4 regions of the Streptomyces sp. S07_1.15 genome follow, and region 1 is predicted to be linked to each of the others. Evidence: riboswitches for the same ligand, from Rfam matches in the RefSeq annotation. Region 1 holds a riboswitch; each other region holds the start of a gene.
What was found. A riboswitch is a leader RNA that binds a small molecule or an ion and turns the genes downstream of it on or off. The one in region 1 is predicted to bind cobalamin.
Positions count from the first base shown of each region.

Region 2: linked by a shared signal. The riboswitch ahead of cbiE (precorrin-6y C5,15-methyltransferase (decarboxylating) subunit CbiE) and the one ahead of LIX60_RS25855 (cobalamin biosynthesis protein) in region 1 are both predicted to bind cobalamin.
Region 3: linked by a shared signal. The riboswitch ahead of LIX60_RS10005 (ribonucleoside-diphosphate reductase subunit alpha) and the one ahead of LIX60_RS25855 (cobalamin biosynthesis protein) in region 1 are both predicted to bind cobalamin.
Region 4: linked by a shared signal. The riboswitch ahead of LIX60_RS00590 (energy-coupling factor ABC transporter permease) and the one ahead of LIX60_RS25855 (cobalamin biosynthesis protein) in region 1 are both predicted to bind cobalamin.

Region 1 covers NZ_JAJBZK010000001.1:6,025,065-6,032,351, reverse strand. The annotation lists gene LIX60_RS25870 (class II aldolase/adducin family protein) at 1-610, opposite strand, end outside; gene LIX60_RS25865 (inorganic phosphate transporter) at 945-2,219, shown strand; gene LIX60_RS25860 (hypothetical protein) at 2,245-2,490, shown strand; cobalamin riboswitch at 2,867-2,994, shown strand; gene LIX60_RS25855 (cobalamin biosynthesis protein) at 3,187-4,287, shown strand; gene LIX60_RS25850 (cobyric acid synthase) at 4,284-5,894, shown strand; gene LIX60_RS25845 (putative cobaltochelatase) at 6,135-7,287, shown strand, end outside.
Region 2 covers NZ_JAJBZK010000001.1:712,250-719,536, reverse strand. The annotation lists gene LIX60_RS03075 (ATP/GTP-binding protein) at 1-35, opposite strand, end outside; gene LIX60_RS03070 (DUF742 domain-containing protein) at 13-375, opposite strand; gene LIX60_RS03065 (roadblock/LC7 domain-containing protein) at 372-782, opposite strand; gene LIX60_RS03060 (ATP-binding protein) at 785-2,485, opposite strand; cobalamin riboswitch at 2,976-3,102, shown strand; gene cbiE (precorrin-6y C5,15-methyltransferase (decarboxylating) subunit CbiE) at 3,158-4,531, shown strand; gene cobM (precorrin-4 C(11)-methyltransferase) at 4,625-5,425, shown strand; gene LIX60_RS03045 (cobalt-precorrin-5B (C(1))-methyltransferase) at 5,486-6,712, opposite strand; gene LIX60_RS03040 (cobalt-precorrin-6A reductase) at 7,154-7,287, shown strand, end outside.
Region 3 covers NZ_JAJBZK010000001.1:2,371,044-2,378,330, reverse strand. The annotation lists gene LIX60_RS10020 (M48 family metalloprotease) at 1-444, opposite strand, end outside; gene LIX60_RS10015 (hypothetical protein) at 441-917, opposite strand; gene LIX60_RS10010 (ribonucleotide-diphosphate reductase subunit beta) at 1,451-2,407, opposite strand; gene LIX60_RS10005 (ribonucleoside-diphosphate reductase subunit alpha) at 2,524-5,037, opposite strand; cobalamin riboswitch at 5,180-5,312, opposite strand; gene LIX60_RS10000 (YbdD/YjiX family protein) at 5,606-5,806, opposite strand; gene LIX60_RS09995 (carbon starvation CstA family protein) at 5,803-7,287, opposite strand, start outside.
Region 4 covers NZ_JAJBZK010000001.1:123,660-130,946, forward strand. The annotation lists gene LIX60_RS00565 (DUF2277 domain-containing protein) at 67-312, opposite strand; gene LIX60_RS00570 (phosphatidylinositol-specific phospholipase C domain-containing protein) at 427-1,479, opposite strand; partial or broken gene LIX60_RS00575 (energy-coupling factor ABC transporter ATP-binding protein) at 2,049-2,879, opposite strand; gene cbiQ (cobalt ECF transporter T component CbiQ) at 2,876-3,625, opposite strand; gene LIX60_RS00585 (energy-coupling factor ABC transporter substrate-binding protein) at 3,632-4,162, opposite strand; gene LIX60_RS00590 (energy-coupling factor ABC transporter permease) at 4,159-4,866, opposite strand; cobalamin riboswitch at 4,895-5,087, opposite strand; gene LIX60_RS00595 (hypothetical protein) at 5,319-5,519, shown strand; gene LIX60_RS00600 (SH3 domain-containing protein) at 5,663-6,076, opposite strand; gene LIX60_RS00605 (hypothetical protein) at 6,202-7,287, opposite strand, start outside.

The sequences.
Region 1 (7,287 bases):
CCTCCCGGGAGAGCAGGGCGGGGCTGAGGCCGGGCACGGAACGGGCGGCCAGCCAGACCCGGCACATCCACTCCAGCTGCGCGGTCCGGTCGTACGCCTGGTCGAGCGTGGCGCCGTAGGTGAGCGTGCCGTGGTTCCGCAGCAGGCATCCGGTGCGGTCGCGGAGGGCGTCCAGGGTGTGACGGGCCAGCTCCTCGCTGCCGTAGAGCGCGTACGGGGCGACGCGGACGGGGCCGCCGAGCGCGGCGGCCATGTAGTGGACGAGGGGGAGCTCGGTGACGAGCGTGGAGACGGCCGTGGCGTGCACGGCGTGGGTGTGCACGATGGCGCGGGCGCCGGTGGCCCGGTAGACCGCGAGGTGCATCGGCAGTTCGCTGGTGGGCCGCAGTGCGCCGAGGAGGCGCCGTCCGCCGAGGTCCACGCCGACCGCGTCCGCGGGTCCGAGCCGGTGGTACGGCACCCCGCTGGGCGTGACGAGGACCGTGTCGCCGACGCGTACCGAGACGTTGCCGGAGGTGCCGGTGACCAGCCCTTCGTCGGTGGTGCGCCGGGCCGTGGCCACCAGATCGGCCCAGGCGCCGGCGAGCTCCTGCGGGAGCGGTTCCGTCACTGCCCTCACCTCCGGTGGCCGATCCTGTCAGAGAGAGGACCGGCGGGCCGGGGGCGGGAGCCGGCGGCCCGCCTCGGCCGGTGCCGGAACTCCCCCTTCCGTGGGATCCGCCGGGAGCGCTGTTCACCTTGGGTCCGGTGTGCATTCAGTCTCCGGACGCCTTGGAGCGGCCGATCCGCCCGGTATCGCACCCCATGAGGGATATAAGACCCCGCTGTCACCCCCGGACGGCGGTCCGCAATCGCACCTGGAAGCCCACTCCCATTCACCTTCCGTTCACCGGACGTCCCTACCTTCGCTGTGTAACCGGCCCCCGAAACGATTGCCTGGGTGAATGGAACACATCACGCTTCTCATCGGGATCGTGATCATCACGGCCTTGGTGTTCGACTTCACGAACGGCTTCCACGACACCGCCAACGCGATGGCCACGACCATCTCCACCGGGGCCCTGAAGCCCAGGACAGCGGTGGCGATGTCGGCGGTCCTCAATCTCGTCGGCGCGTTCCTGTCCGTGGAGGTCGCCAAGACCATCTCCGGCGGCATCGTCGACGAGAGTGGTATCCGTCCAGAAGTGATCTTCGCCGGGCTCGTCGGCGCGATCATGTGGAATCTGCTGACCTGGCTGGTGGGCCTCCCCTCCAGCTCGTCGCACGCCCTCTACGGCGGTCTGATCGGCGCCACCCTGTTCTCCGCGGGCATCGGGGCCATCCACCTCGACGTCGTCCTCTCGAAGGTGCTGTTGCCGGCCCTGGCCGCGCCGATCGTCGCGGGACTCGCGGCGATGGCCGCCACCCGGCTCACCTACCGGCTCACCCGCGGACGCGACGAGCGGGACACCGCCAAGGGCTACCGCTCCGGGCAGATCGCCTCGGCCGCCCTGGTCTCCCTCGCCCACGGCACCAACGACGCCCAGAAGACCATGGGTGTGATGACCCTCGCGCTCATCACCGGCGGTGTGCTCGCGCCCGACGCCGGTCCGCCGTTCTGGGTCATCACCTCGGCCGGTGTCGCCATCGCCCTCGGCACGTACCTCGGCGGCTGGCGGATCATCCGCACCATGGGCCGGGGCCTCACCGACATCCAGCCGCCGCAGGGCTTCTCCGCCCAGACCGGCGCGGCGACCGTCATCCTCGCCTCCTCCCACCTGGGCTTCGGCCTCTCCACCACGCAGGTGTCCTCCGGCGCGATCATGGGCTCCGGCCTGGGCCGCAAGGGCGGCGTGGTGCGCTGGTCGACCGCGACCCGCATGTTCGTCGCCTGGGGCCTGACCCTGCCGGCCGCCGGCCTCGTCGCCGGACTGGCCGCCCTGCTGGCCGGGCGCGGCACCTGGGGCGTCACCGCGGTCGCCGTCATGGCTCTCGCGGGCAGCGCCTGGATCTGGGTGAAGTCGCGCCAGGAGAAGGTCGACCACAGCAATGTGAACGACGTCCCCGGCCCGGACGCCGATCCGGAGCACGAGGACATCGTCGCCGACGTCGTCGCCTCCCTCTCCCCGCCGCCCACCGACTCCGTGCTGGAGGCGGCCGCCCACGACGGCGAGGCCGGTTCCCCGCGCTCCGCGTCCCCGGCGTCCGAGTCCCCGGCGTCCAAGGCCACCGTCGTCTGACGGCTCAGGTAGAAGGAAGAACCCCATGAACATCGACTGGGCAGCACTCGGCCAGGTCTCCGTGGTCAGCCTCGTGGCGACCGTCGCCATCGTCGGCGTCTTCACCCTGGGTATCGTCGGCACCTCCGCCCGGCGGCACCCGCAGGCGGACGGCGCGGAGGGCGCCACGGTCACCGAGGCGCCGACCGCCCTGGCACGCACCCTCGCCACGGTCTGCTTCGCGGTCTCCGCGGCGGTCGTGGCGTACGGGATCTATCTGATCGTCGCCTGACGGTCTCCCGCACCACCCGCACCGCCCGCGTCGAACGGGCCGGCGGTACAGCGGCACCCGGGCCCGCCGCCCGGACAGCGCGTGACGCGTGCTGCCGGGGCGGCGGGCCCTCCGCGTCGCCCGCGCCCCTTCCGCCCGCCCGTCCCCCGCCCTGCCCGTCCGCGGCCGCCGCGCCCGTCCGCGGCCGCCCCGGCGCCCTGCCATCCCTCTCCACCCGGCTCTCCCGTCCCGTGCGCCCCTCCCGACCCGGCACCGGGCGGCGTACGCACCGCGCACGCCCCGGTGTGGCACTCCGCACACTGATCCCCCGCAGGTCAAGGGCGAGTTGACGGGCGTTCCCGGGCGTGGTGGACTGCCGGGGCCAAACGGCGGCAGGAGAGGAAGCCGGTGCGAATCCGGCGCGGTCCCGCCACTGTCACCGGGGAGCGCACCCCACCCACGTCACGGCCCGTTCCGACGGGCGGGAAGACCGGGGCCCGCGCCGATCCGGGAGCCAGGAGACTCTCACCGCCGGTCACGTCGAACCAGGGCGCGGACCCTGAGTGAGGACACACGCGATGCCCGGCTGCCGCCGCAGTACGCCCTGCCGTCGAACGCCCCGTGGCCGGACGGCCCGCGGGCGGGCGCCCCTCCCTCCGCTCCCGGCGGCCCCGCCGCCCCCGTCCCCCCTCCGAGGCGTGACGGCGGTCTGAGCCGATGCGTTCCGAAGACGCCGCCGGGGCCCCCGCGCCCCGGACACCCGCGCCCCCGGCGCCCGCTCCTCCGCACTCCACGGACGCCGTCCTCGTCGCCGGTACGGCGCTCGGCTTCCTCGCCGACCTCCTTCTGGCCGATCCCCGGCGCGGCCACCCCGTCGCCGCGTTCGGGCGGGCCGCAACGGCCGCCGAGCGGCTGCTGTGGCGCGATCACCGGGGTGCCGGGGCGCTGTACACCGCCCTGTGCGCCGGCGGCACGGTGGCCGCGGCCGCCGGGGTCTCCCGCGCCGTACGCCGCTCCCCCGCCGCCTCCGGGGCGCTGACCGCCGCCGTCACCTGGGCCGTGCTGGGCGGCACGTCGCTCGGCCGTGAGGCGCGGGCCGTCGGCGCCGCGCTGGAGGCCGGTGACCTGGCACGGGCGCGCGAACGGCTGCCGGGCCTCTGTGGGCGGGACCCGCAGTCGCTGGACGCACAGCAGATCGCCCGCGCGGTCGTGGAGTCCGTCGCGGAGAACACCTCCGACGCGGTCGTCGGGGCGCTGGTGTGGGGTGCCGCCGCCGGGGTGCCCGGCCTGGCCGGCTTCCGCGCGGTCAACACCCTCGACGCGATGGCCGGCCACAAGTCGCCGCGGCTGCGCCGGTTCGGCTGGGCCCCGGCCCGGCTGGACGATGTGGCGGGCTTCCCCGGGTCCCGGCTCACCGCCGCGCTGGCCGTGCTCGCCGGCCCGGACCCGCGGGGCGCCCTGCGGGTGCTCCGCTCCGACGCCCGGCGCCACCCGAGCCCCAACGCCGGCCCGGTGGAGGCGGCGTTCGCGGGGGCCCTCGGCGTACGGCTGGGCGGCACGCTGGCGTACGGCGGCCGGGTCGAACACCGGCCCGTGCTGGGGGCCGGCAACCGCCCGGTGGAGCCGCGCGACATCGAGCGTGCGGTGCGGCTCTCGCACCGGGTCGGCGCGCTGGCGCTGGTGGTGTGCGCCGGCGGACGGCTGGCGTACGGGGCGCTCCGGGGTGGCGCGACGGCTGTCCCCCGGCCGCCCGCCGGCCCGCGGGGCGCGCGTCCGGTGAGCGGGCGGCGGCGGGCCGCCGGAGAGGGGCGGGGATGACCGGCACCGACGGCGGCAGCACCCGGACCGGCAGCCACCGGACCGGCGGCGGCCTGCTGGTCGCGGGGACCACCTCCGACGCGGGCAAGAGCGTCGTCACCGCCGGTATCTGCCGGTGGCTGGCCCGCAAGGGCGTCTCCGTGGCCCCGTTCAAGGCGCAGAACATGTCGCTGAACTCCTTTGTGACACCCGAGGGGGCCGAGATCGGCCGCGCGCAGGCCATGCAGGCGCAGGCGGCGCGGGTGGAGCCGTCGGCGCTGATGAACCCGGTACTGCTCAAGCCCGGCGGCGACCGCAGCAGCCAGGTCGTGGTGCTCGGCAAACCGGCCGGTGAGCTGAGCGCCCGGGGCTACTTCGCGGCCGGCCCGGGGACCGGGGGCGCCCCGAGCGCGAACCGCCGGGAGGCGCTGCTCCCCGTCGTCCTCGACTGCTACGAGCGGCTGCGCGCCCGGTACGACGCGGTGATCTGCGAGGGCGCGGGCAGCCCGGCGGAGATCAATCTGCGCCGGCACGACATCGTCAACATGGGGCTGGCCCGGGCGGCCGGACTGCCAGCCGTGGTGGTCGGCGACATCGACCGCGGCGGGGTGTTCGCGTCCTTCTTCGGCACCACGGCCCTGCTGAGCCGCGCCGACCAGGCGCTGGTCGCGGGCTATGTGGTGAACAAGTTCCGCGGCGACGCGTCCCTGCTGGAGCCGGGGTTGGACATGCTGCGCGGGCTGACGGGGCGGCAGGTGCTGGGCGTCCTGCCGTACGCGCACGGCCTGGGCATCGACGAGGAGGACGGGCTGCGGCTCTCGCTGCGCGGCGCGGTCCGCGAGTCCGCCGCCGGACCTCCGTGCGGCGAGGAGGTGCTGCGGATCGCCGTGGCGGCCGTGCCCCTGATGTCCAACTTCACGGACGTCGACGCGCTGGCCGCCGAACCCGGCGTCCTGGTGCGCTTCGCCGACCGGCCGGAGGAGCTGGCCGACGCCGATCTCGTCGTCCTCCCGGGCACCCGCGGCACCGTGCGCGCGCTGGCCTGGCTGCGTGAACGGGGCCTCGCCGAGGCCGTCGCGCGGCGGGCCGCGGAGGGGCGGCCGGTGCTCGGGATCTGCGGCGGCTACCAGATGCTGGGCGAGCGCATCGAGGACGAGGTCGAGTCGCGGGCCGGGACGGTGGACGGGCTGGGACTGCTGCCGCTGCGGGTGCGCTTCGCGGTGGAGAAGACGCTGGCACGGCCGGCGGGCGAGGCCCTGGGCGAGCCGGTGGCGGGCTACGAGATCCACCACGGGGTGGCCGGCGTGGCGGACTCCGCCGAGCCGTTCATGACCGACGGCCAAGGCCGCGCCCTGGACGGCTGCCGGGCGGGCTCCGTCTGGGGCACGCACTGGCACGGCTCGCTGGAGAGCGACGCCTTCCGGCGGGCGTTTCTGCGCCGGGTGGCGCGGGACGCCGGGCGCCGCTTCGTCCCGGCGCCGGACACGGCCTTCGGGGAGCTGCGCGAGGAGCAGCTCGACCGGCTGGGGGACCTGATCGAGGAGCACGCCGACACCGGGGCGCTGCTGCGGCTGATCGAGGAGGGGGCGCCGCCGGACCTGCCGTTCGTACCACCGGGCGCGCCGTGAGCGCGGCTGTCCGCACGCCGCCGGGCGCACCGCCGTGAGCGTGCGGCCCGGCGCGCCGTCCCGCCGAGTACCGCCCCGGCCGTCCGGGCCGCGGAGGCGGACACCTGACCGATTTCCGAGGGTTCCACCGGAGGGCACCGCATGAGCGACACCGTCACGAGCGGCACCGTCACGAGCGGCACGGCCGGCGCCGTGTCCCGCTCCCCCGATCCGCACTACCCGTTCACCGCGATCGTCGGCATGGACGACCTGCGGCTGGGCCTGCTGCTGAACGCGGTGTCCCCCGCCGTGGGCGGGGTGCTCGTCCGCGGGGAGAAGGGCACCGCCAAGTCGACCGCCGTGCGCGCCCTGTCGGCGCTGCTGCCGCCGGTCGCCGTGGTGCCGGGCTGCCGCTTCTCCTGCGATCCGCAGGCACCGGACGGTGCCTGCCCCGACGGCCCGCACCCCGCGGCACCGGGAACGGAGCGGCCGGCCCGGATGGTCGAACTGCCGGTCGGCGCCTCCGAGGACCGCCTCGCCGGCGCGCTCGACATCGAACGCGCCCTGTCGGAGGGGAAGAAGGCGTTCGAACCGGGGCTGCTCGCGGAGGCCCACCGCGGCGTGCTCTACGTCGACGAGGTCAATCTGCTCCACGACCATCTGGTGGACCTGCTGCTGGACGCCGCCGCCATGGGCGCCTCCTATGTGGAGCGCGAGGGGGTCTCCGTACGGCACGCCTCGCGCTTCCTGCTGGTCGGCACGATGAACCCGGAAGAGGGCGAACTGCGGCCGCAGTTGCTCGACCGGTTCGGGCTGACGGTCGAGGTCTCCGCCTCGCGCGAGCCGGAGCTGCGGGTGGAGGTCGTCCGGCGGCGGCTCGCGCACGACGACGACCCGGCCGGCTTCGCGGGCCGCTGGGCGGCCGAGGAGTCGGCGCTGCGGGCGCGGATCGCGGCGGCGCGCGCGCTGCTGCCGTCGGTCGTGCTGGACGACCGGTCACTGCGCCGGATCGCCGCCGTCTGCGCCGCGTTCGAGGTGGACGGGATGCGCGCGGACATCGTGATGGCCCGTACGGCGACGGCGCTCGCCGCCTGGGCCGGTCGCACGGACGTGCGCGAGGAGGACGTCCGGCAGGCGGCGCTGCTGGCGCTCCCGCACCGCCGGCGCCGCAATCCGTTCGACGCGCCGGGCCTGGACGAGGAGAAGCTCGACCGGACGCTGGAGGAGTTCGGCGGCGACGAACCGGACCCCGGCCCCGGCGGCCCGGACGACCCGGACGACCCGGGTGACGGACCGGACGGCCCCGGGGGCGGGGACGGCGGAGACAGCGGGAACGGCGGCACCACGGACGACGGCCCCACGGACGACGGGAGCGCGCCGGGCGGGGACACCGCACCCGAGCAGAGCCCCGGCG
Region 2 (7,287 bases), 5.3 Mb from region 1:
GCCAGGCGGGGGTCAGCGGAGCTTGCGGAGACCATCGAGCACCTCCTGGAGCAGGTCGCGGTCCGTGCGGGCGGCCGGGGGGATACCGGTGCGCGCGGTGAGGTGGCCCGAGTCGACGAGGTCCGAGGCCAGGACGGTCACGGTGCTCACCGGCAGCCCGAGGTGCGCCGACGCCTCCGCCAGGGACAGCAGCCGGCCGCACATCCGTACCAGGGCGCGTTCCTGGCGGCTGGCGGAGACGGGCAGGTCCTGTTCCCGCGCGGAGGCGACGAGCAGGGTGTCGAGCGCGACCGTGTTGCGGCTGGGGCGGGCCCGCCCGCCGGTGAGCACATAGGGCCGCAGGGGGGTGTCCAGATACTCCCCGGGGGCCGTCATGAGACGGCGCCTTGCCGCGGCGGGCTGGACAGATGGCTGCCGATGCGGTTGACCTGGATGCGCATCTGCTGGGCGATCAGCTGCGGGTCGACCGCGGCGTCGGTGACGACGGCCAGATACGAGCCCTGGCCGGCGGCGACCATGAAGAGGAAGCCGCCGTCGAATTCGACCATTTGCTGTATCACGGCCTTGCTGCCGGTGCCGAACTCCCGTCCGAGGCCCTTGGCGAGGGACTGCAGACCGGAGCAGGCGGCCGCGAGCCGGTCGGCGCTGTCCCGTCCGGTCCCCTCGGAACGGGCCATCAGCAGGCCGTCGGTGCTGAGCACCACCACGTGCCGGACACCGGAGACGGAGGCGACGTCCGCCACCATCCAGTCGCGGCCGGCCGGGCTCTTCATCTGATGCATCGTCATGAGAGGTGTCCTTCGGCGTCATCGTCGTCGCGGTGCGGGCGGCCGTCTCGGCCGGGGGAGCCGCCGTGGCCGGGCAGACCGGGCGGGCCGGGCAGACCGGGGGCCGTGCCGGGGCCGGTGGCTGCCACGCGCTGCCACGGACCTCCGGGGGGCGTGGCGGACGGCCCCGGCTCCGGGGTCTCCGGCCCGGTCCCGGCCGCTTCCGCCGTCCCGGCCGTCCCGCTCGTCCCGGTCGTCTCCGCCGCGTCCTCCGTTTCCGCCGCCCGTGTCCGGGCGGCGCCCGCGCGGCTGCCGGCGAAGAGGGCACCCATCCAGGCCCCGGCCCGCTCGGGGGAGGGCGGCGGCGGAGGAGGGGGCAGCTTCCCGGTACCGGTCAGCTCGGAGAGGGGCGGGACGGCGGCGCGGTGGCGGCTGGAGCGCCGCTGCGGCAGTCCCGGACCGCCTGTGGCGGCGGACGGCGGTACGGGGACGGTGCCGGTGACGGCCGTCGCGCCGGCCGGCACGGTGCCGCCCCCGGCGTACGCGGTCTCGCCGGCCGAGGGGCGCCGGGAGGCGGGCACGGCGGGCGGCTCCAGGGTCTGCAGCAGGGTGCCCGGCACCAGGACCACCGCGCGGACCCCGCCGTACGGGGAGGGCAGCAGGTCGACCTTGAGCCGGTGCCGCTCGGCGTACCGGCCGACGACCGCGAGCCCCGTCTGCGGGATCTCGCCGAGGTCGGCGAAGCCCAGCAGCCGGCGCCCGGCGGCGATCTCCCGCGCCTGTTCGAGGGCGTACTCGTCCATGCCGAGACCGGCGTCGTCGATCTCGATGACGGCGCCCCGGGTCACGGTGCGGACGGTCACCTCGACGTGGGTGGTCGGCGGCGCGCACTGGGTGGCGTTGGCGAGGAGCTCCGCCACGACGTGCACCAGGGGCTCCACGACGGTCGCCACCGCCGCGATGTCCTGGTCGCCGCAGACCTTGACGCGCTGGTACGACACGATCCGGGAGGCCCCCGCGCGGACCACGTCCACCAGCGCGTGCGGCTTCTGCCACTGCTGCCCCGGCCACTCGCCGCACAGCACCGCGAGACTCTGCGCGATCCGGGCCTGCTGCGCGGCGGCGTGGTCGCCGCGCATGCTCGCCTCCAGGACGTCGGGGTGGGCGGAGTGGCGGGCCTCCAGGGCGGCCATCTCCTCCTGGATGCGGTGCGAGGACGCCTGCACCCGGCGGGCGAGGGCCACGACGACCAGGCGCAGTGACTCCTCCCGCTCGCGGACGGTCCGCACGGCGGCGCCGGCGGCCGCCAGCACCCGCTCGTACTCCCGGGCCGTGCCCGGGTGGCTCTCCGGGGGCTGCGGGACCGGCACCGGTTCGCCCGCCAGGGCGGCGGGGAGCCGGACATCGGCGAGATGCCGGACCGTTTCCTCCCGCCGGGCGTCCTGGTGGGTGCAGAACTCACGCCACTCGGTGTCGTGCCGTGCGGCCTCCTCCCGCGCGGCCAGCGTCTCGCGCTCACAGGCGCGGAGCGCGCTCTGCAGCCGCTCGAAGAGACCGACCAGCAGGGCCGCGGTGAGGACGTGGCAGGCCACGGCCCAGCCGGCGCCCACCCCGCCCAGCGCCCACGGGTCCGTGACCGCTACGGCGGCCAGGAGCATCGCGGCCGGGCGGACGAAGCGGCGGCGGAACGTGGAGGAAGCGATCGAGGGTCGAACCATGGCACACCTTGGGAAGGGACGGACGGCGGATGACGGAGGCCCGCACACGGGGCGAGGCCCCCGGTATGAGGTCTGCCGCCGGGCGGCGGCCGACTCGTCCGGCCGCCCGGCCGTCCTGGCGTCCGGGCGCCGCCGTGCCGCGGACGGCGGGGCCCGGAGCCGCCGGGCGGCGCTCCGCGGCCCTCTTTCTACCGGCCGCTGCCGCCGCCGCGGGCCCGTTGTGCGCGGTACGGCACCGGGCACATCGATTCGAGGGGTACGCCGGGCAGGCCGGGCCGGGCCGGCGCGGGCGCCCGTGGCCGGGAAACGGGCGGGGGAGGGGAGGCCGGAACGGCGGGAGTCTCGGGTCCACGGGACGGAGCATAGACCCATGTATGAGCCATGCATTTCGTCATATCGCAGCTCAGAGCGGGTGTCGTACAGAAGAACGGAGGCCGTCGCACACCTGCCCGCACCGATGCGGGAGGATGCTGCCCAACGAGGCGACGGGAACCAGGAAGCCGGTGCGAATCCGGCGCGGTCCCGCCACTGTGACCGGGGAGCGGACCCCATCCGAGCCACGGCCCCCCGCGGGCCGGAAGGCCGGGGCGAGCGCCGATCCGGCAGCCAGGAGACTGGCCCGTCGCCGATCCGCCGCACCCGGGGCGAGGACACCCCAGGAAGAGGTTCGTGATGAGCGACGACGACGTGCCGTGCCCCGGCGCGGGCCGCATGCCGGACACCGTCACCGTGGTCGGCATCGGCGCCGACGGCTGGGACGGGCTCGGGCGGGACGCCCGGGAGGCGCTGCACCGTGCCGGGACCGTCATCGGCGGCCCCCGCCAGCTCGCCCTGCTGCCGCCCGGCTGCACGGCGGAACGGGTGCCCTGGCCGTCACCGCTGCGCCCCGCCGTGCCCCGGCTGCTCGCCGAGCACGCCGGACGGCGGGTGGCCGTCCTGGCCAGCGGCGACCCGATGTTCCACGGCATCGGGCGGACCCTGGCCGCGGCCGTCGGCGCGGAGCGGCTGCGGGTGCTGCCCCACGCCTCCTCGGCGTCGTACGCCTGTGCCCGGCTGGGCTGGGCGGTGGAGGACACCGAGGTGGTCAGCCTGGTGGGCCGGCCCGCCGCGGCCCTGGCCGCCGCCCTGCACGCGCGCCGACGGCTCCTCGTCCTGAGCGCGGGCGCCGGAACCCCGGGCGAGGTGGCGGCACTGCTGTGCGACCGCGGCTACGGACCGAGCCGGATGACGGTGCTCGAACAGCTGGGCGGCGGCGCGCGGGAACGCCGGTTCGAGGGCACCGCCGCCGGCTGGCCGCATCCGCCGGGCGATCCCCTGAACGTCGTCGCCGTCGAGTGCCGGCCCGAGCCGGACGGCCACCGGCTGTCCGCGGTCCCGGGGCTCCCGGACGAGGCGTACGAGCACGACGGGCAGCTCACCAAGCGCCGTGTGCGGGCGGCCACGCTGGCCGCGCTCGCCCCGGCACCGGGCGAACTGCTGTGGGACATCGGCGGCGGCTCCGGCAGCATCGCGGTCGAGTGGATGCGCGCCGGACGCGGCTGCCGCGCGGTGAGCGTGGAGCGCGACCCCGTACGGGCCGCGCGCATCCGGCGGAACGCGGAGCGGCTCGGGGTGCCCGCGCTGCGGGTGGTCACCGGGGCCGCCCCGGAGGCCCTGGACGGACTCGCGGACGGGCCCGCGGACGGACGGCCCGCGGACGGGCGGGGTCCCGGACTCGGGCCGCCCGACGCGGTGTTCGTCGGCGGCGGGCTCACCGCCCCCGGACTGCTGGAGGCGTGCTGGGCGGCGCTGCCCGGCGGAGGACGGCTGGTCGCCAACACGGTGACGCTGGAGTCCGAGGCACTGCTGGCGGAGTGGTACCGCCGGCACGGCGGGGAGCTGGTACGGATCGCCGTCTCCAGCGCCGTACCGGTCGGCGGGTTCACCGGCTGGCGGCAGGCGATGCCGGTCACGCAGTGGGCGGTGACCAAGCCGGGGGAGCGGACGCCGGGAGAGTGGGCGCCGGAGGAACAGCGGCCGGAGGAACAGCGGGCGCCGGCGGAGTGACGCGGGCGGACCGGACATCAGCAGGGCGGCCACCGGCGGGGCCGGCGTCCGCGGAGCGCATGCCGGCCGGGAGGCCGGACCGAGGAGAGAACGATGACGGTGTACTTCATCGGTGCCGGTCCCGGCGCCGCCGACCTGATCACCGTGCGCGGGCAGCGGCTGCTGGAGTCGTGCGCCGTCTGCCTGTACGCGGGCAGCCTGGTGCCGCGCGAACTGCTCGCCGCGTGCCGGCCGGACGCGCGGCTCGTGGACACGGCGCGGCTGAACCTGGACCAGATCACGGCGGAGCTGGCGGACGCGCACCGCGCGGGCCACGACGTGGCCCGGCTGCACTCCGGGGACCCCTCGGTGTTCAGCGCGGTCGCGGAGCAGATGCGGCGGCTGGACGCGGCCGGCGTGCCGTACGAGGTGGTCCCCGGCGTACCGGCGTTCGCCGCGGCGGCCGCGGCGCTGGGACGGGAGCTGACCGTGCCGGCCGTCGGCCAGACCGTGATCCTCACCCGCGTCGCCCAGCAGGCCACCCCGATGCCGGACGGCGAGGACCTGGCCACCCTGGGACGCAGCCGCGCGCTGCTCGTACTGCACCTGGCCGCCCGCTACGCGGACCGGGTCGTCGCCGAACTGCTGCCGCACTACGGGGCCGACTGCCCCGCCGCGGTGGTGGCGATGGCGAGCCGCCCGGACGAACTGGTGCTCCGGGGACCGCTGGGCGGTATCGCCGACCGGGTCAGGGCGGCCGGGGTGACGCGCACGGCGGTCATCATGGTCGGCCGCGCCCTGGGCGCCGAGCAGTTCCCGGACAGCCATCTGTACTCGGCGGAGCGCGACCGGTGCGGCACCGCCGCCCCGGACGGTCCCCGGCCCCGGGCCGGCGGGAGCGCACCGGGACGGTGACCGGCCGCGCCCGGCGCGCGGGGCGGGCGTAACCGGTGCGCCCCGCGCCGGGACGGCCGGTCAGGGCCCCGGGGGGCGGGCGCGGGACGGCCCCTCCGGTGCCGCGCGCCCGACGACCCCGCCCGCACGGTCGATACAGAGCACGTCCACGGTGACCGGTTCGCCGCGCAGCACCCCGAGCGCCGTCCCGCGGGCGGCCTCCGCCACCAGATCGCCCAGCGGGACACCGCGCGCCGCGCAGCGCTGGAGCGCCTCCAGGCCGGTGTTGGCCCCGGCCACGGCCGCGGCCAGTTCCTCGTCCGCGCCGCCCCGCCGGGCGAGGTCCGCGAGGAAGTCCTTGTCGACCCGGGAGCGGCCCGAGTGCAGATCCAGATGGCCGGCGGCCAGCTTCGACAGCTTGGCGAAACCGCCCGCGATGGTGAGGCGCGGAACCGGGTGGCGCCGCAGGTACTTGAGCACGGCCCCCGCGAAGTCGCCCATGTCCAGCAGCGCGTCCTCCGGCAGGCCGTGCTCCGCGACGGCGGTCCGCTCGGAGGTGGAACCGGTGCAGCCCGCCACATGGGTGCGCCCGGCCGCCCGCGCGACGTCGATGCCGCGCCGGATGCTGTCGATCCACGCGGAGCACGAGTAGGGCACCACGACGCCGGTCGTGCCCAGGATCGACAGCCCGCCCAGGATGCCGAGCCGCGGGTTCCAGGTGGAGCGGGCGATCTCCTCGCCGTGGTCCACGGAGAGTTCGATCTCCACGTCACCGGAGCCGCCGTGCCGGGCCGCGACCTCGGCGATGTGCTCGCTCATCATCCGCCGGGGCACGGGGTTGACGGCCGGCTCCCCGACGGCCAGCGGCAGACCGGGGCGGGTCACCGTGCCGACGCCCGGACCGGCCCGGAACACGACACCGCTGCCCGGCGGCAGCAGGCGCACGGTGGCGCGGACCAGGGCGCCGTGGGTGACGTCCGGGTCGTCGCCCGCGTCCTTCACGACACCGGCCGCCGCCCGGCCCTCCGCGGGCCGCAGCTCCTCGGCGGCCAGGGCGAAGGCCGGGGTCTCGCCCCGGGGCAGGGTGATGACCACCGGGTCCGGGAAGCGGCCGGTGAGCAGCGCGGTGTACGCCGCGGTGGCGGCGGCGGTCGCGCAGGCACCGGTGGTCCAGCCGGGGCGCAGGCCGGTCCGCGCGAGCTGTGCGGTGCGGCCGCCGGGGGCTTCGGGGGAACCGCCCGGACTCCCGGGGGGAGGTCCGGGGTTGTCCGCGGAGCCGGTGGCGCGGGGCGGGTCGGGCGTGGTCATGCGGTGCTCCGGGCGGCGGGGAGTTGGCGGAGAGACAAGCGGCCGGAGGGCGTCCGGCGGTGTGGTCCATGCGGCTTCGGGCGGACGGGCGGACGGGCGGACGGACGGGCGTGGGCGGGAGACGCGCACGCCCGTGCGATCGTGCCATCCGCGCGGCCCGGGAGGCGTGCGGACAGCGGCCCGGACGCACGGCCGGTTGCCGGGCGGGCGGTTGCCGGGCGCATGGATGCCGGATGGTCCGCCAGCCGGTGCTCCGCGACGGCCGGCGGGCCCTGCCGCCGTGCAGCTCTCCGGTGCCGGGGCACGCGTGCGGAGACCGACCGCCCCGCCGGGACCCCGGCCGTACCCGCGCGAAGCGGTCGGGAGGCGGCCGGGAGATGATGTCCCGGCGCCGCCGTCCGCGGCGCGGGCGTAGGGAGCGCGGGAGCCGGGAGGGGACGGATGCGACGCCATGTGCTGATCCTCGGCGGTACCGGTGAGGCGAGGCGGCTCGCCGGGGAACTGGCCGCCGATCCGGGGCTGCGGGTCACCAGCTCGCTGGCCGGGCGGGTCGCACGGCCGAGGCTGCCCGCCGG
Region 3 (7,287 bases), 3.7 Mb from region 1:
GTCGCTCCAGCCGGGCGGCGCGGGGACGAGCGGTCCGGCGCGGCGGGCGAGCAGCAGGGGCAGCAGCCGCATCAGCAGCAGACCGAGCGCGAGCGTCACCGCGGCGCCCGCCACCACGAAGACGTCCATCTCCTGTTCTACGTCGGCCGTGCATTCCTGCAGGCGCGCGAGCGCGGCCGCCGAACGCCGGGGGTCGGACTGCGGCCCCGCCGGGGCCTCCCGTTCGTATACGGCCGAGCACTGCTCCAAGGCCCGCGCGGGGGCGCTGCCCCGGAGGCCGACGAAGAGCACGCGGCCCGCGTATCCGCCGGCCAGCAGCAGGACGAGCAGCAGGAGCACGTACCGTCCCCGGCCGGGGGAGGGGTAGGAGGTGGAGTCCGACCGGGCTTCCGGGGACCCTCCCGGCTCCGCTTCCCGGCCGGGCGCCTCCGACGGGGCGCTCACCCGGGGCTTCCGGCCGTGCCGGCACCGCTGTCGTCCGGGTCGCTCTCTCCTCCGCCGCCGTCGCGACCGCCGCTTCGCGGGGTGTCCTCGGGGCGGCTGTCGCCGGCGTCGCCGGTGCCGCTGTGGCCGCCCAACGCCTCCATGACGGCGTTCACATACCGTTCGGCGGTGGGCTGGGGGACCCCCAGGTCCGCCGCCCCGGCTTCGAGCAGCGCCCGGACCTCGCGCCGCTCCTCGGCGCCGAGTCCCTGCCCGCCGTCATCCGGCCCGGAGCCCCCGGCCCCGGGCTCGGAGCCCGTCCGGCCCTCCGCGGTGCCGCGGCCGCGACGGCGCAGCAGCGGCATCAGCCGCTGCCGGGTGACGCGGCTCAGCCCGTTGACGGTGTGTTCTGCCATCTTGCCCGCCACGGCCGAGACCAGCAGCGACACCAGCCAGAGCACTTGGGGTGACCCCAGAGCCAGGTCCACTCCCATGCCCACCGGGGGGCGCAGGGCGCCGCCCCGGGCGGCCTTCCTCGGGTTCTTCCTGTACGCGGTGAGTATGTCTCCGAAGAATTCCCGCTCTCCGGGACAGGCCCGGCCCGATGCCTCCCGGGCGATAGCCGCGACGGCGGCCCACTCCTGCGGGCTGTGCTCGGGCTGCGGTAAGCGGGATCGCCTCCCGCCCCGTCTCCACCCTGCACCGACACCGCCACGTCGCGGCCATCGCATCCCCCGTGCTCCTCTCCGCCCCGGATCCTTGCTCCGCCCCGGCTGCCCCGGCTGCCCCGGCTGCCCCGGCCGGGGCGGCCGGGCCCCGCAGGAATCGCGGCTCCGGAGAACGGCAACCGGGACAAGCGCCGGGGAGACCGGGACAGGGAGCATAGAACGGTAGGTTGCCCCCACCGGCCGGTTGCCAAAGCGGGAGGCGGGGACTGACTGGATATTGCCGAACATGACCGGTTGCGCCGGAGTTCGCAGGCCCCTTCTCACGCATGTGGTCAGAAGGCTGCCGCGCGGCGTTGGGCCTAGAAGTCGTCGTCGAAGGAGACGGACCCCTCCACCGCGACCTGGTAGGCCGACGGCCGGCGTTCGAAGAAGTTGGTCAGCTCCTGCACTCCCTGCAGTTCCATGAAGGAGAACGGGTTCCGCGCCCCGTAGCGGACCGGCAGCCCGAGCCGGCGCAGCCGCTGGTCGGCGACGCACCGCAGATACTCGCGCATCGAATCGGTGTTCATGCCCGGCAGCCCCTCCCCGCAGAGATCACGGGCGAACTGCAGTTCCGCCTCGACCGCCTCCTCCAGCATCGCCGTGACCCGGCCGGCCAGTTCCTCGTCGAAGAGGTCCGGCTCCTCCTCGCGGACGGTGTCGACGACCGAGAAGGCGAAGTCCATGTGCAGGGACTCGTCGCGGAACACCCAGTTGGTGCCGGTCGCCAGCCCGTGCAGCAGCCCTCGGGAGCGGAACCAGTAGACATAGGCGAAGGCCCCGTAGAAGAACAGCCCTTCGATGCAGGCGGCGAAGCAGATCAGGTTGAGCAGGAAGCGCCGCCGGTCGTCCCTGCTCTCCAGCCGGTCCAGCTTCTCCACCGAGTCCATCCACCGGAAGCAGAACTCGGCCTTCTCGCGGATCGAGGGGATGTTCTCCACGGCTGCGAAGGCGGCGGCGCGGTCGTCGTGGTCGGGGAGGTAGGTGTCCAGCAGCGTCAGATAGAACTGGACGTGCACCGCCTCCTCGAACAGCTGACGGGAGAGGTAGAGCCGCGCCTCGGGGGAGTTGATGTGCCGGTAGAGCGTGAGCACGAGATTGTTGGCGACGATCGAGTCCCCGGTGGCGAAGAAGGCGACGAGCCGCCCGATGAGATGGCGCTCGCCGGGGGAGAGCCGGGCGAGGTCCGCCAGGTCGGAGTGGAGGTCGACCTCCTCCACGGTCCAGGTGTTCCGGATCGCGTCGCGGTAGCGCTCGTAGAAGCCCGGATAGCGCATCGGGCGCAGGGTCAGTTCGAAGCCCGGGTCGAGCAGGTTCCGGGCGGCCGGTGCCGCTCCGGTGCCGGAGGCGGCCGGGGCTGCCGCGGTGGTGGTGGTCGGTGTCGCTTCGGTGGTCACTGGCAGGCCTCGCAGGACTCGGGGTTCTCCAGGGAGCAGGCGGCCGCGTCCCCGCCGGCCGCCTGCTCCGCCGGAGCGGGAGCATGAGCGGGAGAGGGGGCGGGAACGGCGGCGGAGCCGGGGCGGTGCGCCGGGACGGGGACGGGGGCGGGTACGGGGTCCGGCGGCGCGGTCGCCGCGTCGGCGGAACCGGCGGCCCGCGCGATCCGGGTGGCCGGGCGCGACCGCAGGTAGTAGGTGGTCTTGAGGCCCTTCTTCCAGGCGTAGGCGTACATCGAGCTGAGCTTGTCGATGGTCGGCGAGGCCATGAAGAGATTGAGCGACTGGCTCTGGTCCAGATACGGCGTGCGGGCCGCGGCCATGTCGATCAGCGCCCGCTGCGGCAGTTCCCAGGCGGTGCGGTAGCGGTCCCGCAGCCCGGCCGGGAGCCGGTCCAGCGCCTGGACGGAGCCGTTGCCGTCGCGGAGCGCCTCGCGGGTCCGCGCGTTCCAGTGGCCGAGCTCCTTGAGCTCCGCCACCAGGTAGGTGTTGACCTGCAGGAACTCACCCGAGAGGGTCTCGCGCTTGAAGAGGTTCGACACCTGCGGCTCGACGCATTCGTACACCCCGGCGATGGAGGCGATCGTCGCGGTCGGGGCGATGGCGAGCAGCAGGGAGTTGCGCAGCCCCGTGGCGGCGATCCGGGCCCGCAGCGCCTCCCACCGCTCCGGCCACCGGGGCCGGACGCCGTAGTGGTCGGGGTGGAGCACGCCGCGCGAGGCGCGGGTGGAGGACCAGGCCGGGTGCGGGCCGTGCCGCCCGGCGAGAGCGCAGGAGGCCTCGTAGGCCGCGAGCATGATCCGCTCGGAGATCTCGGTGGAGAGCCGGGCCGCCGCGGGGGAGTCGAACGGCAGCCGCAGCCGGAAGAAGACGTCCTGCAGCCCCATTACCCCGAGTCCGACCGGGCGCCAGCGCCGGTTGGAGGCGGCGGCCTGCGGGGTGGGGTAGAAGTTGATGTCCACGACCCGGTCGAGGAAGGCGACGGCGGTGCGGACGGTGGCGTCCAGCCGCTCCCAGTCCATCGCCTCCGCCACCGCGGCCTCACCGGGACCGGCGTCCGCCGCGACATGGGCCGCGAGGTTGACCGACCCGAGATTGCAGACGGCGGTCTCCCCGTCGTCGGTGACCTCCAGGATCTCGGTGCAGAGATTCGAGGAGTGGACGACCTTGCCGGGCTCGGCGGTCTGGTTCGCGGTCCGGTTGGCGGCGTCCTTGAACGTCATCCAGCCGTTGCCGGTCTGCGCGAGCGTGCGCATCATCCGGGCGTACAACTGCCGCGCGGGCAGCCGCCGGACGGCGAGCCCGGCCTCCTCGGCCCGGCGGTACGCCGCGTCGAACTCGGCGCCCCACAGGTCCGGCAGCGCGGGCACGTCGGAGGGGGAGAAGAGCGACCACTCGGCGTCGGCCTCGACCCGGCGCATGAACTCGTCCGGGATCCAGTTGGCCAGATTGAGGTGGTGCGTGCGGCGGGCCTCCTCGCCGGTGTTGTCCCGCAGCTCCAGGAACTCCTCGATGTCGGCGTGCCAGGGCTCCAGGTAGACGCAGGCCGCGCCCTTCCGCCGGCCGCCCTGGTTGACGGCGGCGACGGAGGAGTCGAGCGTGCGCAGGAACGGGACGATCCCGCCGGAGTGGCCGTTGGTGCCGCGGATCAGGGCGCCCCGGGAGCGGATCCGGCTGAACGGCAGGCCGATGCCGCCCGCGTGCTTGGAGAGCCGGGCGACCTGGTGGTAGCGCTCGTAGAGGGAGTCCAGTTCGTCGAGCGGGGAGTCCAGCAGATAGCAGGAGGACATCTGCGGGTGCCGGGTGCCGGAGTTGAAGAGGGTGGGGGAGCTGGGGAGATAGTGCAGCCGGCTCATCAGCCGGTAGAGCGAGGCGACCTCGTCCACGGCCGCGCGCGAGTCGTCTGCGGCCAGCCCGCAGGCCACCCGGAGCAGGAAGTGCTGCGGGGTCTCGACGACCTGACGGCTCACCGGATGCCGCAGCAGGTAGCGGCTGTACAGGGTCCGCAGCCCGAAGTAGCCGAAGCGGTCGTCGGCGCCGTCGGCGAGCGACGTCTCCACCAGGGTGTCCAGCCGTGCCGCGTGCTCGCGGACGAAGGCGGCGGTGCGGTCGGCGATCAGGCCCTCCCGGTGGCCGGCCGCGATCGAGTCCGGGAAGGAGACCGCGCCCTGGCCGGCCGCCTCGTCCGCGATGGCACGGCTGAGGAGTCGGGCCGCCAGCCGCGAGTACACCGGGTCCTCGGAGATCAGCCCGGCCGCGGCCTCCGTCGCCAGCTCGCGCAACGCGGCCTCGTCCGCGCCGGGTTCGCGGCCGCGCAGCGCGGCGGCGGCCACCCGGCCCGGGTCGGCGGCGGGCAGATCGGCCGTCAGCCCGGTGAGGAGGCGCAGCAGCGCGGTACCGGGGGCGTCCCGGCCGGCGGTCGCTGTGCCGCCGCTGTCGGCTGATGCGGGATCGGCGGGCGCGATGGTCACGGAGAACTCTCCCTCGCTCGGCGGGGCCGCGGGGCGGAGCGCGGGGCGCGTGCGGCCCCCGTCCGCCCGGAGGGGCGGAAGACCGCGCGACGTCCACCGGCCCAATCCCCGGAGCCCGGACGGAATCGACGCCGGCTCGGTCGAGCCGGACGTGGCCGACGGCAGGCGCTCGGACTCGAAGGCAGGCGAAAGCCGCCTTCACACCGTTGCGGGACAGTTCAGGATTCGCACCGGATTCCCCTGGCGCGTCAGCGAGCATGAGCATACATCTTGTGTCGCTTTCCGCGAGCGGCACTAGATGTTGTGTATCCCGGCGCACGGGGGCGCTTTGCAGGGGAACACGTCCGGGGCCGCCCCCGGAGTGCGCGGGGAGCGGGAACCGGGCCGCCGGGAAGGGCGGGTGTTCCCGTTCGGGATCCCGGAAAAATCCTCCGCGCACCGGAGTGGCGTGCGCCCGGCGGCCCGGGGGGCGCACCCCGGCGCGCCCCCCGGGCACGCCGATGGCCCCGGCGCGGGGCCGGGGCCATCGGGTCGTTCGGGCGGTTCCGCCGGAGCGGTGGCGTGGGCGTCAGCAGCAGCGGAAGCCCTCGCGGGGGTCGGCCTCACGGCCGTCCACGCGCTGCTTCTCGAACTCGCGGCGGCTCAGCACCTCCGCGTCCGGATCGCACTTCCGTGCGTGGGCGACGTACCGGTCGTAGGTGGCCTCCCCGGTCGCCTCCCGCCAGAGGAAGCGGATCCTGGCGGCCTTCTCCCTGAGCGCGGAGCTCACGAGGAACTCCCCGTGCCGGTGCTCTCCTTGCCGTCCGTGCCGGCGCCGGCCGCGACGAGTTCGGCCTTCTCCTCCTTGGTGGGCCACAGAGCGGCCGGGGCCACGAGCTTCGACTCCACGTAGGGCACCTCCTCCAGCTTGGCCTGCGCGGGATTGCGGATCGCCTTGACGCATACCCGCCCGGCGTCGACGAGTACCACGATGACCAGCAGGAGGAAGAGGACGGAGAGGACGCCGTCCACCGTCGCGTTGGTGACGACGGTGTGCATGTCGCCCATGTCCTTGGCGGGCGGCAGCACCTTGCCGTCCTCGATGGCCTCCTGGTAGATGGAGCGCTGTGTGAAGAAGCCGATCTTCGGGTCACCCGAGAAGATCTTCTGCCAGCTCGCCGTGAAGGTCACCACCACGTCCCAGGCCAGCGGGACACCGGTGACCCAGGCCCACTTGAGCCGTCCGGACTTGACGAGCAGCGTGGTGGCGACGGCCAGCGCGACGGCCGCCAGCAGCTGGTTGGCGATACCGAACAGCGGGAAGAGCTGGTAGATGCCGCCCAGCGGGTCGTGGACGCCGACCCAGAGGAAGTAGCCCCAGAGGCCGACGACGACCGCGCTCGCGATCCAGGCCCCCGGCTTCCAGCTGACGTCCCGGAAGGGCTTGTAGACGTTGCCGAGCATGTCCTGGAGCATGAACCGGCCGACGCGGGTACCGGCGTCCACCGTGGTGAGGATGAACAGCGCCTCGAACATGATGGCGAAGTGGTACCAGAAGGCCTTCATCCCGGCGCCGCCGAAGACCGAGGAGAAGATCTCCGCCATACCGACGGCCAGCGTCGGGGCACCACCGGTCCGCGACAGCAGGGAGTCCTCCTCCACCGCCGCGGCGGCCGCCGCCAGATCGCCGGGGGAGATGGTGTAGCCGAGGTTCGCGACCGCCTCGGAGGCGGACTGCACCGAGTCGCCGATCAGGCCGGCCGGCGAGTTCATCGCGAAGTAGAGGCCGGGGTCGATGATGGACGCGGCCACCAGGGCCATGATCGCCACGAAGGACTCCATCAGCATGGAGCCGTAGCCGATCATGCGGACCTGGGTCTCCTTCTGGATCATCTTCGGGGTGGTGCCCGAGGAGACCAGGGCGTGGAAGCCGGAGAGCGCGCCGCAGGCGATGGTGATGAAGACGAACGGGAAGAGTGAGCCGGCGAAGACCGGGCCGGCGCCCGAGCTCGCGAACTCGGTGACCGCGGGCATCTTCAGGGTCGGCAGGGCGAACGCCACCCCGAGGGCCAGCAGGACGATCGTGCCGATCTTCATGAAGGTGGACAGGTAGTCACGAGGGGCCAGCAGCATCCACACCGGCAGCACCGAGGCGAAGAAGCCGTAGACCACGAGCCAGATCACCAGGGTGCCGGGCTGCAGGGTGAAGGTCTCCGCCCAGGAGGACTCGGCGACCCAGCTCCCGGAGATGATCGCGAGCAGCAGCAGCGC
Region 4 (7,287 bases), 5.9 Mb from region 1:
ATTTCGGCCGATCTCCCCTGGCCGGTTCTGGACAGCCGGGGCCCCCGCGGGCTGCCCGGCCGCCGGTCAGCGGGACGGCGGGGTCTTCCCGCCGCCCGGGGCGGTGCGGCCGCGGACCTCCAGGGCGTCGAGGAGGTCGCGGGTGGCGGCGGCCACCGCCTCGACGGCCTCGTCGAACGCGGCCCGGTTGTGCGCCGCCGGGGCGCGGAAGCCGGAGATCTTCCGCACGTACTGCAGGGCGGCGGCCCGGACGTCGTCCTCCCCGGCGTCCTCGGTGTACGGCGGGCGGAGGGTCTTGATGCTGCGGCACATGGCTCCAGTGTGCGCCTGCCGGGGCCCGCCGGCGCGGCTTCCGTGAGGATCGTCCGGAGGCCGCGCCGGCGCGCCCGGCCGGGGCGGGGCCGGCGCGGCCGTGACCCGCCGCGCTCAGCCCCGGGGGACGACCAGGGACAGCACCTGCGGCAGCGGGTACCAGTCGGAGGTGACGATGCTGGCGTGCCGGGAGGCGAGCGTCGTCACCCGGTCCCGGGCCTCCGCCTCGGAGGGGTTGACGGCGTCGATGGCGGGGGCGACGGCGTGCGCCGCGGTCATGATCAGCAGATAGTGCCGCTGGTCGTACCAGGCCGTGTCGATGGCGCCTCCGGCGTAGTCGCCCGCGTTGCCGTCGAAGACGACGAACCAGGGGCGCAGTGACGCGTCGCCGTAGCGGCCGGTGCGCGGGTCGCCGGCCTCGGCGTGGTGGACGGCGGGGAAGGCTCCGGCCCGGTCGAGGGTGCCGGCGGCGGCGAGATCGCGGAGGTGTGTGGCGTATTCGCGGTCGGTCCACAGGGAGTCGAGGGGGTTCCCCTCCTCGACGGTCCCGGGGATGAGCTCGACCAGGAACCTGCCCGCGAGTTCGTCCCGGCCGGGCCAGCCGTCGGCCCGGACCGCGTCGTCCAGGGTGGCGTGGCCGCCGCGGACGTCGGCGGGGCGGAGCAGGGCGTCGCCGAGCTTCTCGCCGAGCAGGGCGTCGAACTCGTCCGGTCCCCGGCCGCGGTTGTCGGCGAAGCCGTCCTTCATCTCCACCTTGAGCACGACCGGTCGGTGGCCGGGGTTCGCGTCGTGCCAGGCGCGGATGTCGGCGAGGCAGCCAGCGAGGCTCTGGTTGCGCGGCTTGGTGCGCAGTTCCGCGGCGGAGGCGGCGTTCTCGCAGTTGTTGTCATTGCCGAACGGGTTCTCGTGGGAGACCCGCCAGCCAGCGCCCGCGGCGTTGGTCCAGACGTCGAGTTCCAGCAGCGAGGCGCCGGAGTCGAGGGCGTCGGCGAAGTACCGGTACTTCGCCTTCTCGTACGCGTTGTGCACGCCCACGGAGGTGGTGGCCGAGTAGGACGGACCCGCGGCCCGGGGGCTTCCCGGCGCCGCTTCGGCCGCCGCGGGGAGGGAGGCCAGGAGTGCCGCGGCGGCGGCCGCCGTGAGGGCACCGGTACGGATTCTGCTCATGCTGCGTACCCGCCTGTCGGAGTGAGGGGTGGTCAGGTACACGACAGGCTAGGGGTGTTGCGCGAGGGGCGGCAGAGGGCCGTCCGCTTCCGCCGGGCTGTTCCCCCGGCCGTCACGGCCGGGCCGCTCTCCGCCCGCCGGCTGTTTCCCCCCGGCCCCCGGCCCCGGCCCCGGCACGGCGGGGCACGGCCGCGCCGCCTCCCGTCCCCGCCGCCGGTACGGCTGTCGGCAGCCGGGCCCCGCGCCGGGGCACCGGCCGCTCCCCCGGCCCTCCGCCCCCGCTTCGGGCCCCGGGGCCCGGGCCGTCGGGATTCACCCGCGCCGGACCACGCCGCCACGGCCCTCGGCTGCGGCGGTCCCTCCCGGACCGCCCCGTGGACGGCCGCTCAGTCCGGTACGGCGGCCCCGGCCCCGCCCGGCGGCGCGCCCGGCCCGGGGCCGCGGGCGGCGGCGTTCTCCCGTCCCGACTCCCCTCCCGACTCCCCTCCCGGCTCCCCTCCCGGCTCCCGTCCGGGCCGGGAACCCCCTCCCGCGTCCGCCTCCGGGCGCGCGTCCGCCGTCGCGTCCCCGGCGGCCCACCACAGCAGTTCCTCCGCCGTCCGGGGGCCCCGCGCCGCCCCGTCCAGCAGCCCGTGGGCGCGCAGCACCCGGGCCGCCGCCTGCCCCCAGGGCCGGCGCAGCCCCGCCGCGGCCAGCAGCCCGCCGTCGGCGAGCAGCCGGTGGGCGGGCCCGGTGCGCGGGCCGTCCGGGGTGAGGATCGCGGCGTCGTCCGCCCAGCGCAGCGCGAGGTCCACGTCGTGGGTGGCCATGACGACGGTGGTGCCGGAGGCCCGCAGCCCGGCCAGGACCTCCAGGAGCTGCTCCTGGCCGTGCGGGTCGAGCCCCGCGGTCGGTTCGTCGAGGACGAGGATCCGGGGCCGCATCGCCACCGCCCCGGCGATGGCGGCCCGCTTGCGCTGGCCGTAGGAGAGCAGATGGGTGGGACGGTCGCGGAGCGCGGTGATGCCGAGCGCCGCGAGGGCCTCCGTCACCCGCCGCGCGACCTCCTCCTCCGGCAGCCCCAGGTTCACCGGTCCGAACGACACGTCCTGCCCCACGGAAGCGGCGAAGAGCTGGTCGTCGGGGTCCTGGAGGACGAGTTGCACGGAGGTGCGCAGCCGGGTCAGCGCGGCCCGGCCGCGGCCGACCGGGGTGCCGTCCAGGCGGAGTTCCCCGGCCGAGGGCCGCAGGCCGCCGCTGAGCAGCCGCAGCAGGGTGGTCTTGCCGCTGCCGTTGCGGCCGAGCAGGGCCAGGGCACGGCCGGGGCGGACCGCGAAGGTGACCCCGGTGAGCACCGGGGGGCCGTTCTCGTACGCGTATCCGGCGTCGACGAGTTCCACCACGGGCGGTACGGCGGTCACAACAGCAGCCTTTCGAGGACGAGGGTGGCCGCCGCCAGCGCGGCGAGCAGCAGGACGGACCCGGTGACGAAGGGCCGGGACACGGGGGCGCCGGTGACGAGGACACGGAGCGTCCCGTCGTAGCCGCGCCCCGCGAGCCCGTCCTGCATCCGCGCGGCGCGCGAGAAGGCGCGCAGGAAGACCGTCGCCCCCTGCCCGGCCAGCGAGCGCCAGGCGGCGGCGCGCGTGGTGTGGCCCAGGCGCGCGGCCTGGGCCTGCCGCACCTGCGCGAGGGTGTCCAGCAGGAGGAAGGTGATGCGGTAGGTCACCAGCGCGACGTCGGTCACGGCGGGGGGCACGCCGGCCCGGGACAGACGCGGCAGCAGATCCGACAGCGGTGTGGTGAAGGCGAACAGCAGGACGCCCAGCGAGGCGGCCGAGGTGCGCAGCAGCAGCTGCCCGGCCTGCGCGGGGCCGTCCGGTGCGAGGGACAGCAGGCCGCGCTCCCCGCCCAGTTGGACGAGGAGCGGCAGCGCGCCGGTGACGCAGAAGCCGAGCGGCACCCGGTACGCCCGCCAGAGCCGGCGCGGCGGCACCCGGGCCGGGCCGAGCAGTGCGGTGAGCGCGACGGCGGCGATGAGCGGCGCCCCCGGCCAGGGCGGCAGGCTCACCGCCAGGACGGTCAGGCCGAGGGCGAGGACCGCCTTGTCCAGGGGGTGGCGGCGGCGCCAGCGACTGCTGTGCGCCGCCGCGTCGATGGGCAGCACGCGGGGCTACGCGGCCGGGCGGCCGCCGGGACCGGACGGCCCCCCGCCGCCCCGTTCGCCGGACGCGGGCGCCGGGGCGTTCCCGGCACCGCCCGGGTCCCCGCCGGCCGGTGGCGCCTCCGCGGCCGCCCCCGCGTCAGGGCGCGCGCCGCCCCCCGGTTTCCCGGTACCCGCCGTCCGGGCCGTGCCCGCCGCGGCGGTACCGGGACCGGCCGTTCCCGCCGCTTCGCCGGCGGCCCGCGCCTCCCCCTGCCGGCGTCCCCGGCGCAGCCCGAGGCAGTAAGCCAGCACCCCGGCGCCGATCGCGGCCTGGAGGGCGAAGAGCGCCGACTCCACTTCCGCCGACGGGGGTTCGTAGAGCGGGGCGAACCAGGGTTCGTAGCCCGGCCGGAGTTCCTCGACCGCCGTCTCGGCCTGCGCGTCACTGCCGGTGAAGGGCTCCTCCATGCCGTCGCCGAGTCCCAGGACGAGCGGGAGGGCGGCCAGGACGGCGACAACGGCCAGCAGCAGCAGGTTGGTCCGGGTGTTCCGGCTCATCGGGTCACCGCCTCCTCGGACCGCTCCGGCCGGCGGCCGCCGGGGGCCGTCCGCACACCGAGCCGGGCCAGGGCGGTCCCGTCGGCCTGGCCCAGCAGCCGGATCACCAGCACGGTGAGGATGCCCTCGCTGACGGCGAGGGGGATCTGGGTGACGGCGAAGACGGAGCCGAACTTGGCCAGGGCGCCGGGCAGTCCGGTGGCCGGGTCCGGGAACGCCAGGGCGAGCTGGACGCTGGTGACGCAGTAGGTGCTCAGATCGGCGGTGAAGGCACCGGCGAACACGGCGGCGGCGAGCGGCGCGCCGAGTCCCCTCACCAGCCGGTAGGCGGCGTACCCGGCCCACGGGCCCACCACGGCCATGGAGAAGACGTTGGCGCCCAGGGTGGTGAGCCCGCCGTGCGCCAGCAGCAGGGCCTGGAAGAGCAGGGTGATGGTGCCGAGCACCGCCATGACCGGCGGCCGGAACAGGATGGCACCGAGCCCGGTGCCGGTGGGGTGCGAGCAACTGCCCGTCACGGAGGGGATCTTCAGCGCGGACAGGACGAAGGTGAAGGCACCGGAGGCACCGAGCAGCAGGGTGTTCTCCGGATTCTTCCTCACCTCGCGGCTCAGCGACCGTACGCCGTGGAGGACGAAGGGGGCGGCGGCGGCGCTCCAGGCGACCGCGTGCCAGGGGGGCAGGTAGCCCTCGGCTATATGCATGGGAAAGCGGACCTCTCCAGCACCTCGTGGATGGACGACGCGCCCTGGCCGGTCTCCTGGCTTACGGGTCATGCCGCCCGGACTCCGCCTTCCCGGGTGCCGCGGCGCTCCGCGGCATCCCAGTGGCTCCCAGAGGGTGGAACCGGACTTCCCGATCACAGTGGCGAGGGCCGCACCGGTTCTTCACCGGTTTCCCGTGCACCAAGGCCCTGTGACAGTAGTGCGCCGCGCGCGAGGAGGACAAGCCGGTCACCCTGCGGTACATCCCACACCGGACGGCGCACGGGAGCACGGCGCCACCCGGCTCCGCGGGCGGGGCGCCGGGGCAGCGGGTGAGCCGGCGCCCTTCGAAGGGCGACTGCCGGAGTGGTTCATACCGTTTCACGCCTTTTACCCCGGATACCCGTCCGGCGTCGGCGGGCCCTGCCCGCATTACCGAGGAGGTGACGGCCATGCCGGAGCCCGGCAGCAAGAAGTACGACCGGAAACGGGCGAAGCTGCGCAAGGAGGCCGAGGACAGCGGAGTATCCGACCAGCAGGCCACCAAGGCGGCGGACAAGACCCTCCAGAAGGACCCGTCCATGCGCAGCCGGGGCCCGCGGACCACGCGCGGCCTCGGGCCGAAGGGAGAGCGGCCGGAGAGCCTCGGCTGACGGCCGCGGACCCTGCGGCGGACCGCCCCGGGCGGCACTGGGCGGCACCGCGGCGGCCGGCGGAACGGCGGCGGGCCCGGTCCCGGCGGACTGCCTCCGCCGGGACCGGGCCCTTTCTCACACCCGGGTGTGAAGAGGTGGGGTCACCCCTTCGCCATACGGGCCTTCCTGCTGTTGGTCAGCGGGTGGTGGTGACGGTCGACGTCCTTGCACCACTTCACATAACCGTGAACGTGCACGTACTTCCCGCTCACCCAGGCTTCCTTGTGCCGCAGGTGGTACCAGATGGGGTCGCCGTGGATCAGCTGGGCGCGCACCTTGCACTTGATGCCGATCCGGTCGTGCCGGTGGAGCTGGCCCACCACCGAGGAGTCGGTGCTGGGGTACTGCCGCTCGTTGAGCGTCCCGGCCTTGACGACCCCGTACGGCTTGTGCGGATGGTTCTGCGAGTCGGCCTGGACGGATGTCGCGCCGAGCAGCGAACCGCCGACCAGAAGGGCCGAGGCGGCGGCACCGGCCGCGAGTCCCGCGGAGCGGGACCTGAGCGTGTGGAACATGGGCAACTCCTGTTCTGCCAGGAATGTGACAAGGCGTCGCTTTCCGTTCGCACCGGGCATGAAACCAAAAAGGCGGCAAGGTCCCCCTCGGGGGCGATACCGGTCAACACCCGGGCGACGTCTCGTCACCAACCCGTAAGCAGAACGTGGTTGAGAAAGAGCGCTGTCGCCGCCTGGAGCACCAGCCAGCGGCGGTGGTGGCGGGCCGGGAGGAGAGCGGCGGCCGGGAGGAGCCAGAGGGCGAAGGGCAGCCAGATCCGTTCCGTCTCGGCCTTGCTCATCCCGGAGAGGTCGGCCGCCGCGATCATGCAGAGGCCCGCCAGGGCCAGGAGCACGACACCGCAGGCGTCCAGCGAGCGCCCCGACCGCAGCCGGCGGGCCGTCTCGGCGGTGGCGGCCAGGGCGCGGCGCAGCCCGGCGACGGAGGCGGCCCCGGCGATGACGACCGCGTTGGCGAGGTTGCCGAAGAACCAGTAGCTGTACGGGCGGATCCGGGCCACTCCCTGGTAGTAGCGGGTGACCAGCAGGTCGTAGCCCTCGTACCACCAGAAGCCGGCCGCGGTGAACGCGGCGGTGACCGCGGCCACCCCGGCGAGTGCGGGGAGCAGCGGGCGCACGGTCCGGCCGTGCAGCAGGACGGCGGCCGCAGGGATCACCATCAGCACCAGCCCGTACGAGAGATGGACGGTGAGGCCGAGCAGCAGCCCTGCGGCCAGCGCGGTCGCCGCAGGACGGCGCGCCGCCGGACGGCACGCCAGGGCGAGCAGGGCGATCCCCCAGGCGGCGACGGCCGAGAAGTAGGCGTCCGCGGAGACACCCGCCCAGACCGCCGCCGGGGCGAGCACGGCGAACGGCGCGGCCCGGCGCGCCCACCGCTCCCCCGCCACGGCACGCAGCGTCACCAGGACGGCCGCGGCGGCCGAGCTGCCCGCGATCAGCACCCACACGGCGGCCCAGGCGCCACCGCCGAGCCCGATGCGGTCGAGGCCGACGAAGGTGAGCACGGCGCCCGGCGGATGGCCCGCCACATGGGCGGGCCAGTAGTCGGGCGAGGTGAGCAGGATGTGGTCGGTGAAGGTGCGCACGGCCGCGGCCGGGTCGGCGGCGATGCGGTCGACGGCGAGCAGGTACTCGTGCTTGGCGGTGAGCCGGCCGGCGACACCGCGCCGCCAGCCGTCGATCAGCGCCAGCGACAGCGTCCAGGCCAGCGA